2 regions of the Lelliottia sp. JS-SCA-14 genome follow, and region 2 is predicted to be linked to the other one. Evidence: predicted binding sites of a transcription regulator. Region 2 holds the regulator's gene; the other holds the start of a gene.
What was found. Region 2 encodes Fur, which represses iron uptake genes when iron is present. Its sites were predicted from a motif close to ATAATAATGAGAACNACTATCAA; they were not measured.
Positions count from the first base shown of each region.

Region 1: the regulator Fur is predicted to act here: its motif matches at 2,683-2,705, upstream of U9O48_RS15785 (Nramp family divalent metal transporter).

Region 1 is NZ_CP141606.1:3,381,701-3,387,617, reverse strand. It holds gene U9O48_RS15795 (EAL domain-containing protein) at 1-1,167, shown strand, start outside; gene nupC (nucleoside permease NupC) at 1,207-2,394, opposite strand; gene U9O48_RS15785 (Nramp family divalent metal transporter) at 2,746-3,984, shown strand; gene ypeC (DUF2502 domain-containing protein YpeC) at 4,030-4,374, opposite strand; gene mgrA (L-glyceraldehyde 3-phosphate reductase) at 4,501-5,499, opposite strand; gene ipdC (indolepyruvate decarboxylase) at 5,684-5,917, shown strand, end outside.
Region 2 is NZ_CP141606.1:1,473,591-1,479,507, forward strand. It holds gene chiP (chitoporin ChiP) at 1-1,247, shown strand, start outside; gene chiQ (ChiQ/YbfN family lipoprotein) at 1,294-1,623, shown strand; gene fur (ferric iron uptake transcriptional regulator) at 1,729-2,175, opposite strand; gene fldA (flavodoxin FldA) at 2,469-2,999, opposite strand; gene ybfE (LexA regulated protein) at 3,157-3,444, opposite strand; gene ybfF (esterase) at 3,574-4,347, opposite strand; gene seqA (replication initiation negative regulator SeqA) at 4,531-5,073, shown strand; gene pgm (phosphoglucomutase (alpha-D-glucose-1,6-bisphosphate-dependent)) at 5,098-5,917, shown strand, end outside.

The DNA of each region.
Region 1 (5,917 bases), 1.9 Mb from region 2:
CGACACCCGGATGCCAAAATCTGCTGCCTGCGGATGGGCAACCTGGGGTTTCTCAGCCGCCATTACGGGATGCTGATGCGCATCCACTGTAAGCGAGCCATCACCTCTGCGGTTCAGCCTTTACTTCAGGCGAACGAAAAATTCTTCCAGCTACCGGGCAGCGAGTTGATTCTGGTGCTGCAGGGGCCAGACAGCGGGGAGCGTTTGCAGCACATCGTCGATCGGCTAAACAGCCGTAAAATCTACTGGAACAATACCGGGCTGGACATCGAATTTGGTGCGGCCTGGGGCGAACTGGAGGATCAGGATGCCGAAAATCTGCACCATACGCTCGGGCAGTTGAGCTGGCTTTCAGAGCAGTCCTGCGTCACGCACAGAGTGCTGGCGCTTACCAACAGCGTTGAGCGGGTCTCCGGGCAAACCACGGACCGCGTATTGATGCTTAGCCGGGTGAAACGGGCGCTGGAGGAGGGAGGCGTGCGTCTTTATGCCCAGCCCATTCAGAATGCTGTCGGTGAGGGCTACCACGAAATTCTGACCCGTCTGGAGAGCGACGGTGAAATCCTCACTCCCGATCGCTTCATTCCTCTGGTGGCGCAGTTCAACCTCAGCCACCGCTTTGACCTCTGCGTCCTCGACAGCCTGCTGAAATGGCTGCGGGAAAACCCGTCGACGGAGTGCGGCGCGCGCTTCTCCGTCAACCTGATGCCAATGACGCTCAATCAAAAAGAGGTGGCCGCTGAGATTATCGATCGCTTCAGGCACCACGCGATTGCCCCGCAGGCGGTCATTATCGAAGTCACCGAAGAGCAGGCTTTTTCCGATTCCGAATACAGCATTCAGAATATCCAGCAACTGCGCGAATACGGCTTCAAAATTGCGATCGATGATTTTGGCACGGGGTATGCCAACTATGAGCGACTCAAACGGCTACAGGCGGACATCATTAAAATCGACGGTTGCTTTGTGAAAGACATCTGTACGGACAGCATGGATGCGACCATTGTGAAGTCGATTTGTAATCTGGCGAAGACCAAATCCTTGTGCGTGGTGGCGGAGTTTGTCGAAACGCCGGAGCAGCGGCAGATGTTACTCGATATCGGGGTAGACTATTTGCAGGGCTATTTGCTGGGAAAACCCCAGCCGCTAGATGAACTGAAGGCGTAAAAAAACCGGGGGCGCAAACCCCCGGTTTTTTTATTCTGATTACAGTACCAGTGCCGCGATAGACGCGGACAGTACGCTCACCAGCGTCGAGCCATATACCAGTTTCAGGCCGAAGCGAGAAACCACGTTACCTTGCTCTTCGTTCAGACCTTTAATCGCACCGGCGATGATGCCGATGGAAGAGAAGTTAGCGAAGGAGACCAGGAACACAGACAGGATACCTTCAGCGCGAGGAGAGAGCGTGCTGGCGATTTTCTGCAGATCCATCATCGCAACGAATTCGTTGGAAACCAGTTTGGTCGCCATGATGCTGCCGACCTGCAGTGCTTCGTGAGCCGGAACACCCATCACCCATGCAATCGGGTAGAAGATGTAGCCCAGAATGCCCTGGAAGGAGATACCCAGCACAGCCGCGAACAGGGCGTTCAGCGCAGCGATCAGGGCGATGAAGCCGATCAGCATCGCAGCAACGATAATCGCCACTTTGAAACCTGCCAGAATGTACTCGCCCAGCATTTCGAAGAAGCTCTGGCCTTCGTGCAGGTTAGACATCTGGATATTTTCTTCGCTGGCGTCAACGCGGTACGGGTTGATCAGCGACAGAACGATAAAGGTGCTGAACATGTTCAGAACCAGTGCTGCGACCACGTATTTTGGATCCAGCATTGTCATGTATGCGCCCACGATAGACATGGAAACAGTCGACATTGCGGTAGCCGCCATGGTGTACATGCGGTTGCGGGACATTTTGCCGAGGATGTCTTTATACGCGATAAAGTTCTCGGACTGGCCCAGAATCAGGGAGCTGACTGCGTTGAAAGATTCCAGTTTACCCATGCCGTTGACTTTGGATAACAGGAAACCAATCCCACGGATCACAAACGGCAGAACACGGATGTGCTGCAGAATACCGATCAGCGCAGAGATGAAGACGATTGGGCAAAGCACTTTCAGGAAGAAGAATGCCAGGCCTTGATCGTTCATGCTGCCGAAGACAAAGTTCGTCCCTTCGTTAGCAAATCCGAGCAGTTTTTCGAACATTTCGGAGAAGCCTTTCACGAAGCCCAGGCCTACGTTGGAGTTCAGGAAGAACCACGCAAGTAAAACTTCAATGACGAGCAGCTGTACAACATAACGTATACGAATGTTTTTGCGGTCTGTGCTGACCAGCAATGCAAGTGCAGTAACGACAACAAGTGCCAGGACAAAATGAAGGACGCGGTCCATATTTGCTCCAAATATGAGGCAGGTTTAATTTCCGTGCACATTCTATGTAACAAGCACAAAGAAAACGAGATCAAGGCCACAGTATAGTTACAACCTGTGACGAGTCTCAAAAATAGTGATCAACCATACACTTCTGTTATGTTATGTAAATGAGTGAAAAGTTACGTTTGTGTGCTACGCTTCACAAATGACTGTGCGATTTCACTGTCTGTGAGATCGTTTCATTGCACCCGCCCCAGCTATCGTTCTTTGCTATCAGAGAAATCACTATAAACTTTTTAAATGATCTTGATAATCATTCTCATTTTGATAGCATGAAACATAGCAAAGGCTATATTTCCAGAGGCAGAAATGACAAACAGTCGCGTAGAGGGTAGCAGTGCCAGAGCGGCGCGCAAGCTCAGGTTCGCATTAATGGGACCTGCGTTCATCGCTGCTATTGGCTATATCGATCCGGGTAATTTTGCGACCAACATTCAGGCCGGGGCGAGCTTTGGCTACAAATTACTGTGGGTGGTGGTGTGGGCGAACCTGATGGCGATGCTCATTCAGGTGCTCTCCGCAAAACTGGGTATCGCGACGGGGAAAAACCTCGCGGAACAGATTCGCGATCACTATCCGCGTCCGGTGGTCTGGTTCTATTGGGTGCAGGCGGAAATCATCGCCATGGCGACTGACCTCGCCGAATTTATCGGCGCGGCGATAGGCTTTAAGCTGATTCTGGGCGTGTCGCTCCTGCAGGGGGCGGTACTGACCGGGATCGCCACCTTCCTGATTTTGATGCTCCAGCGCCGCGGGCAGAAGCCCCTCGAGCTGGTGATCGGCGGTCTGCTGCTGTTTGTCGCTGCGGCCTATATTGTTGAGCTGATATTTTCCCAGCCGAATCTGGCGCAGCTGAGTAAAGGGATGATCATCCCCAGCCTGCCGACGTCAGAAGCCGTGTTCCTGGCGGCGGGCGTTCTGGGGGCGACCATCATGCCGCACGTGATTTATCTCCACTCCTCCCTGACGCAGCACGCCCACGAAGGCTCTCGCCAGGAGCGCTATTCGGCCACCAAATGGGATGTGGGTATCGCCATGACCATCGCCGGGTTTGTGAATCTGGCAATGATGGCGACGGCCGCAGCGGCGTTCCACTTTAACGGTCACACGGGGATTGCCGATCTCGATCAGGCATACCTGACGCTGGAACCGCTCCTGAGCCACGCGGCGGCGACCATCTTCGGCCTGAGCCTGGTGGCAGCCGGTCTTTCATCGACGGTGGTCGGGACGCTGGCCGGACAGGTGGTGATGCAGGGGTTCGTACGCTTCCACATTCCTCTGTGGGTGCGCCGCTCCGTGACGATGCTGCCGTCGTTTATCGTCATTCTGATGGGGCTGGATCCGACGCGCATTCTGGTGATGAGCCAGGTCCTGCTGAGCTTTGGTATCGCGCTGGCGCTGGTTCCGCTGCTGATCTTTACCAGCAACCAGAAGCTGATGGGCGACCTGGTCAATACCACGCTGGTTAAACGTATCGGCTGGATTATCGTGGTGCTGGTGGTGGCCTTGAACCTGTGGCTGCTGATTGGTACGGCGCTGGGGCTGTAAGATTGCAGACATAAAAAAAGGAGCCATTTGGCTCCTTTTTGTTTTTTAGTGGTGATGGCCGCCGTGTCCGTGACCGCGTCCATGACCGTGCGGTCCGCGACGATCGTCCCGGTCGCTCCAGCCTTCACGATAGCCACGCTCGTACGCTTTGCGATTATCCCAGCCACGGTGACGGCCATTATCGTGCCTCCACCAGCGGTCTTTTCGCCATTCATAGTTGCGGTGCCAGTAATCACGGTCGCGCCAGCCACCGCCGTCCCAGTAGTTACCATAATTGTCACGATCGCCAATTTGTAATTTTACTGATGGCAACAGGGTGATTTCGCCAGCATTGGCGACCAGCGGTGCTGAAGCCATTAATACCGCTGCAAGAATCAGTGACCTGAACATGCTTCTTCTCCTTCACGATCGGGGCCGTAAGCGGCCTGTTAACGCAATATTACGGGGCCGTAAAGCCCCGTTTAATCGCCTCAACTCCTAATTCGTCAGGGGGAGCACGTTTTGCTAAAAGTGGATTTATTTTGAGCGGTTCAGGATCGCATCAATGGTACTGAGCTCGTCAGAGGTAAAGTGCAGGTTATTCAGCGTGCCGACGGCGTCCTCGATTTGCGCGGTCTTACTCGCGCCAATCAGCACCGTCGTGACCGCGTCGTGGCGTAACACCCAGGCCAGCGCCATCTGCGACAGCTTTTGACCCCGGCTTTCGGCCAGCGCGTTCAGCTCGCGCACCTGGCTGATTTTTTCTTCCGTAATGTGATCCGGATTGAGGAAGCGACTTCCGCTGGCCGCACGAGAATCCGCCGGAATACCGTTCAGATAACGGTCGGTCAGTTGCCCACCGGCCAGCGGAGAGAACGGAATACAGCCGACGCCTTTCTCCTGCAGGACGGACAGCAAACCCTGTTCCGGCGCGCGTTCAAACATAGAGTACTTCGGCTGGTGGATAAGACACGGCGTACCGAGGTCGTCGAGGATCTCAATCGCCTGACGCGCCAGTTCCGCCGGGTAATTCGACAGGCCAACGTAGAGCGCTTTCCCCTGACGCACCACGTGGTCGAGGGCTTTCATCGTCTCGCGCAGCGGCGTTTCCGGGTCCGGGCGGTGGTGATAGAAGATATCCACGTACTCCAGCCCCATACGCTTCAGGCTCTGATCGAGGCTGGCGATCAGATATTTACGTGAACCCCAGTCACCGTAGGGGCCGTCCCACATGGTATAGCCCGCCTTGGTCGAGATAATCAGTTCATCGCGATAGGGCAGAAAATCTTCCTGCAAAATGCGACCAAAGTTCGATTCTGCCGAGCCGGGAGGTGGCCCGTAGTTATTGGCCAGATCGAAATGGGTAATCCCCAGCTCGAAGGCGCGGTGTAAAAGTTGACGACTGGTGTCAATGAGCGTGGTATCGCCAAAGTTATGCCATAAACCCAGCGAAATTGCGGGCAGCTTTAAACCGCTCTGGCCGCAGCGACGATACTGCATTGACTGATAACGCATTTTATCCGCCTGAAAAACCATTGCTAAACCCCTCTGACCTGAAATATCCCATCAGTGTATACGTTTACACCGTGGCGCAGTAAATCAGATTACACCGCCATTTTTCGTAAAGCATTCTTTCCAGCGTCATCTTGTCGCGGTTTCTGGACAGTCATCACGCTTCTTTAATACTCAAAGTGAGGTCAACGTCAGAAGGACACCTGTTATGCGAACCCCATACTGCGTCGCCGATTACCTGCTTGAACGACTAAAACACTGCGGCGCCGAACACCTGTTTGGCGTCCCTGGCGACTACAACCTGCAGTTTCTCGATCATGTCATCGACAGCCCGGACATCCGCTGGGTGGGCTGTGCAAACGAGCTGAACGCCGCTTACGCTGCTGACGGGTATGCCCGCTGCAAGGGCTTTTCCGCGCTGTTGACGACATTTGGCGTCGGG
Region 2 (5,917 bases):
GTGACCGTAAAGATGTCACCGACGGCGACAAATACAAAGTTAACCTTTCTCACTCCACCTGGAACGCCAACCTGGATTTCCAGTCCGGTTATGCGGCTGATATGTTCGGTCTGGATATTGCTGCTTTCACGGCCATCGAAATGGCGGAAAACGGCGATAGCGCACACCCGAACGAAATCGCGTTCTCCTCAAGCAACAAAGCGTACAAAGAAGACTGGTCTGGCGATAAGAGCGGTATCAGCCTGTATAAAGCGGCGGCAAAATTCAAATACGGTCCAGTATGGGCGCGCGGTGGTTACATTCAGCCAACCGGTCAGACCCTGTTAGCCCCACACTGGAGCTTCATGCCAGGTACTTACCAGGGCGCGGAAGCCGGGGCGAACTTTGACTACGGCGATGCGGGTGCGTTGAGCTTCTCCTACATGTGGACCAACGAGTACAAAGCGCCGTGGCACATCGAGATGGACAAGTTCTACCAGAACGATAAAAAGACCCGCGTGGAGTATCTACACTCTCTCGGCGCGAAATATGACTTCAAAAACGACCTCGTGCTGGAAGCGGCGTTCGGCCAGGCGGAAGGTTACGTCGATCAGTATTTCGCCAAAGCCAGCTACAAATTCGATATCGTTGGCGGCCCGCTGACCACCAGCTATCAGTTCTACGGTACGCGTGACAAAGTCAGCGATGGCAGTGTGAACGATCTGTATGACGGTACCGCATGGCTACAGGCGCTGACCTTTGGCTACAAAATCGGTCAGGTGGATTTACGACTCGAAGGAACTTATGTCAAAGCCGAAGGGCAGCAGGGCTACTTCCTGCAGCGTATGACGCCAACCTACGCCTCTTCCAACGGTCGTCTGGATATCTGGTGGGATAACCGTTCAGACTTCAACGCCGACGGCGAAAAAGCGCTCTTCTTCGGCGCGATGTATGACCTGAAAAACTGGAATCTGCCGGGCTGGGCAGTGGGCGCATCTTACGCCTACGCATGGGACGCGAAGCCGGGCGACATGGCTACGCCAGACGCTTACTACGATCCAAACTATCGCCTGAAAGAGTCCGCTTACAGCCTGGATGCGATGTATACCCTGCAGGACGGTCGCGCGAAAGGCACCATGTTCAAACTGCACTTCACGCAGTATGACAACCACTCTGATATCCCAAGCTACGCAGGCGGTTACGGCAACATCTTCCAGGATGAACGTGACGTGAAATTCATGGTTATCGCACCATTCACCATCTTCTGATGAACTGCCTGGCGGGGTCACACCCGCCGGAATGGAGACCAACATGTTGAAGAAAATTGTAGTGGTGGCGGTACTGGCATCGGGTCTGGTTGCCTGTGCGCAGCCTCAGGCACCGAAAGAAGATTCTCGTCTCAAAGAGGCTTACAGCACCTGTATCAACACCGCGGAAGGCTCGCCGGAGAAAATCCAGGCCTGCCAGAGCGTGCTGACGGTACTGAAGAAAGAAAAGGCACATGAGCAGTTTGCGACGCAAGAGAATGTTCGCGTGATGGACTATCAGGCCTGTATCCAGGCGCGTAAAACGGGTAATGGTGAAGCAGTGAAAGCCGATTGCGGCCAGCTCTGGCAGGAAATTCGCAAGAACAACGCGCAGTAATCTGCGTTCATCAACGCCCGGCAGCGAGAGCTCGCCGGGCGTTTTGCATTTATTGCAGGCAAAAAAAAAGCCAACCGTCAGGTTGGCTCAGAGTATGAAGCAGAATTATTTGGTATCGTGAGCGTGCTCGTTTTCGCGGCAATCGCCTTCAGCACAGTGACCATACAGATACAGGCTATGGTTGGTCAGACGGATGCCATGTCGGGTGGCAATCTCACGCTGACGTGCTTCGATAGAGTCATCGCTAAACTCAATCACCTTGCCGCAGTCGAGGCAAATCAGGTGATCGTGGTGATGCTGCTGCGTCAGTTCAAAAACGGATTTACCGCCTTCAAAATTATGACGGGTGACAATGCCGGCGTCATCGAACTGGTTCAGAACGCGGTATACGGTCGCCAGCCCAATCTCTTCGCCCATGTCGATCAGACGCTTGTATAAGTCTTCCGCACTGACGTGATGGTTGTCCGGCCCTTGCAGAACTTCCAGGATTTTTAAACGAGGAAGCGTCACTTTCAGGCCAGCCTTCTTTAATGCGGTATTGTTGTCAGTCATGCGGAATCTGTCCTGTTGCTAAACGATTCACTTCCTTAAGAAGTGACAGAAAATGCAGTTGGGATAATGCGTCTCATTATAGAACTGCCATGTCTAAATGAAAACCGCAAGTCTCAAGCAAAGTATGCTTATAAAAACGTGGTATCACCAACAAACTTGTTCGATGGCATCCACTTTAACCCTGGGACATTGTACAGGTATGAACGCAAAAGTTAAAAATTTGTAGCAATTATTTTGATTGGAATTATCTATCAATGAGGCATAGCGTAAAACGCTACACCTCACAGATTTGATCAGGCGTTCAGAATGTCGTCGAGGTGCAGTTCTTCGCGGATCTGTTTCACCCACTTGTCGACGCGCTCTGCGGTCAGCTCTGGCTGACGGTCTTCGTCGATAGCGAGGCCAACAAAGTGGTCGTCATCCGCCAGGCCTTTAGAAGCTTCGAAATGATAGCCCGCCGTTGGCCAGTGGCCGACGATCGCGGCGCCGCGTGGCTCAATGATGTCGCGGATGGTGCCCAGCGCATCACAGAAGTACTCTGCGTAATCTTCCTGGTCGCCGCAGCCGAAGAGGGCCACGAGCTTGCCGTTGAAATCGACTTCTTCCAGCGTCGGGAAGAAATCATCCCAGTCACACTGCGCTTCGCCGTAGTACCAGGTTGGGATGCCGAGCAGCAGAATATCGTAGCCTTCGAGATCTTCTTTGCTGCTCTTAGCAATGTCATGCACGTCGGCAACGTCTTTACCAAGCTGTTTTTGAATGTTTTTTGCGATGTTTTCGGTATTACCGGTATCGCTGCCGAAAAAAATGCCGATGATTGCCATGAGTAAAATAACCTCTTGAAACTTAATGGTATGGTGGCGCAATTTGTCCACGGATAAGGGCAATCATAGCAGAACAGGGAAGTCTGCGGAAACAGCTATCACGCGGGACTGCACTCTGTGCTACATGAAAGGGACAAATGAGTGGATTTTCAGACGATCACCTGGTGCTGCGCCACGCCTGAAGTTGCGCCATCAGCATCTCTTCAATCAGCTCGCTGCGGCTGATTTCGCGGGCGTCGGCCAGTTCACTTAAGGCGTCAGCCGCTTCCGCGTTGAGTTTTAGCTCGACGCGTTTAAGCCCACGACTCTTGTCGCGTTTTAGCTGATTGCGCTTATTGATGCGCAACTGTTCATCACGCGAAAGCGGATTGGTTTTTGGTCGTCCCGGTCGACGTTCAGTCGCGAACAGATCTAATGTCGTGCGGTCCGTTTGTTCTTTGGCCATGATTCAGAGACTTCGGGGGAAAACAAGCAGCCCTGCTATTGCCGGGGCGATGAGCGCGACATCATACATGACGTCAACCTGCACGCCAACGACTGGTGACCCGCAGGCAACCGGTCGCTGGCTTTTTAATCAAATCACATTATCAGAGAGATAACGACGAATCGCCCGCAGCACGGCTTCCGGTTTTTCGGCGTGAACCCAGTGTCCGGCTCCGGCTACCACATGTGCACGCGCCTGGGGGAATTGCGCCAGCAGCTCATCGCGACAGGCGTCGGTGACGTACGGGGAATTCCCGCCACGGATAAACAGGGTAGGGTGCGGCCAGGCCGGAACGTTGTCCCAGCCGACAATATGGGAATATTGATCCCACAGCACCGGCACGTTAAAACGCCATGCGCCATCGACGAAGGATTTCAGCAGAAACTGCACCACGCCTTCTTCATCCAGATGTTCGCGCATCACCGCCGCTGCCTGCTGGCGCGTGGAAACGCCCGCCTCGGTCACGGCGTTGATCGCCGCAAAGATTTCATCATGACGGCGCACGTCGTAATCCACCGGGGCGACGTCGATCACCACCAAATGGTCGATACGCTCAGGAGCCAGCGCCGTCAGAGCCATGACCGCTTTGCCGCCCATCGAATGGCCAATCAGCGTCGCTTTTTCAATCTGGTTGGCATCGAGGGTATCCAGCAGATCCTGCGCCATCGCGGCGTAGGTCATCTCCGGGCTGCGCTCGGAAAGGCCGTGGTTGCGCATATCCACCTGCAGGATATCGTGGTCGGCCACCAGATCGCGGGCCAGCACGCCCAGGTTATCGAGGCTGCCAAACAGGCCATGAACCAGTACGATGGGAGAATTATTGTTCGGCGATTGTGCAGATTGCGCTCGGCTATTCAATTTCATGGCAAAGTTCTTTTTTTACGTATGTCAGGTTAGGGTATTATGTTGACCATTCTGCCGCCCGGCTGCAAGGTTCCAGTTTAATCTGACTTTTGCCGCAAGCCTGGCTTGACCCTATCCGCGGTTGGGATTAGCCCTTATAATCCCAACGACTTGTATTCAGATAAGATATTGCACTGGATTAAGATGAAAACAATCGAAGTTGATGATGAGCTCTATCAGTATATTGCCAGCCACACGCGACATATTGGCGAGAGTGCGTCCGACATTTTACGGCGTATGCTGAAATTTTCCGCCGCCTCACAGCCTGCAACTCCGGTTTCTAAAGAGGTTCGTCAGCTGAGCGCTGCTGTTGAAGTCAAAACAGTCGCCCCGGTGAAAGACAAAGTCCGCGCAGTGCGTGAACTGCTGCTTTCCGACGAATACGCCGAGCAGAAGAAAGCGGTTAACCGCTTTATGCTGGTGCTGTCTACACTCTATTCACTGGATAACAAAGCGTTTGCCGAAGCCACTGATTCGCTTCATGGCCGTACCCGCGTCTACTTCGCGGGCGACGAGCAGACGCTGCTTGCCAACGGCAATCAAACCAAACCTAAACATGTCCCTGGTACGCCGTACTGGGTGATCACCAATACCAACACCGGACGCAAATGCAGCATGGTCGAACACATCATGCAGTCGATGCAATTCCCGGCGGAATTGATTGAAAAGGTTTGCGGTACCATTTAACCCTTGCACAGGAAGGACCAGGCAATGGCAAATCACGAACGTGCGGGTCAGCCTGCACAACAAAGCGATTTGATTAACGTCGCTCAACTCACCGCGCAGTACTACGTGCTGAAGCCGGAAGTGGGCAACGCAGAACACGCAGTGAAGTTTGGTACGTCTGGCCACCGCGGCAGCGCGGCGCGCCATAGCTTTAACGAACCGCATATTCTGGCCATTGCCCAGGCCATTGCGGAAGAGCGCGCGAAAAATGGCGTGACCGGTCCGTGCTATGTCGGGAAAGACACCCACGCGCTGTCCGAACCGGCGTTCATTTCCGTGCTGGAAGTGCTGGCCGCGAACGGCGTTGACGTGATCGTCCAGGAAGATAACGGCTTTACGCCGACCCCTGCGGTCTCGAACGCCATTCTGGTGCACAACAAAAAAGGCGGCACACAGGCGGACGGTATCGTCATCACCCCGTCGCACAACCCGCCGGACGACGGTGGTATCAAGTACAACCCACCGAACGGTGGCCCGGCTGATACCAACGTCACCAAAGTGGTCGAAGACCGCGCCAACGCGCTGCTGGCTGCTGGCCTGAACGGCGTGAAGCGTATTTCACTGGATGAGGCCATGGCCTCCGGCCACGTGAAAGAGCTGGATCTGGTGCAGCCGTTTATTGAAGGGCTGGCGGATATCGTCGATATCGCCGCGATTCAGAAAGCGGGCCTGAAGCTGGGCGTGGATCCGCTCGGCGGTTCCGGGATCGAATACTGGAAGCGCATTGCCGAATTCTACAAGCTGGATCTGACCATCGTGAACGATCAGGTCGATCAGACTTTCCGTTTTATGCACCTCGACAAAG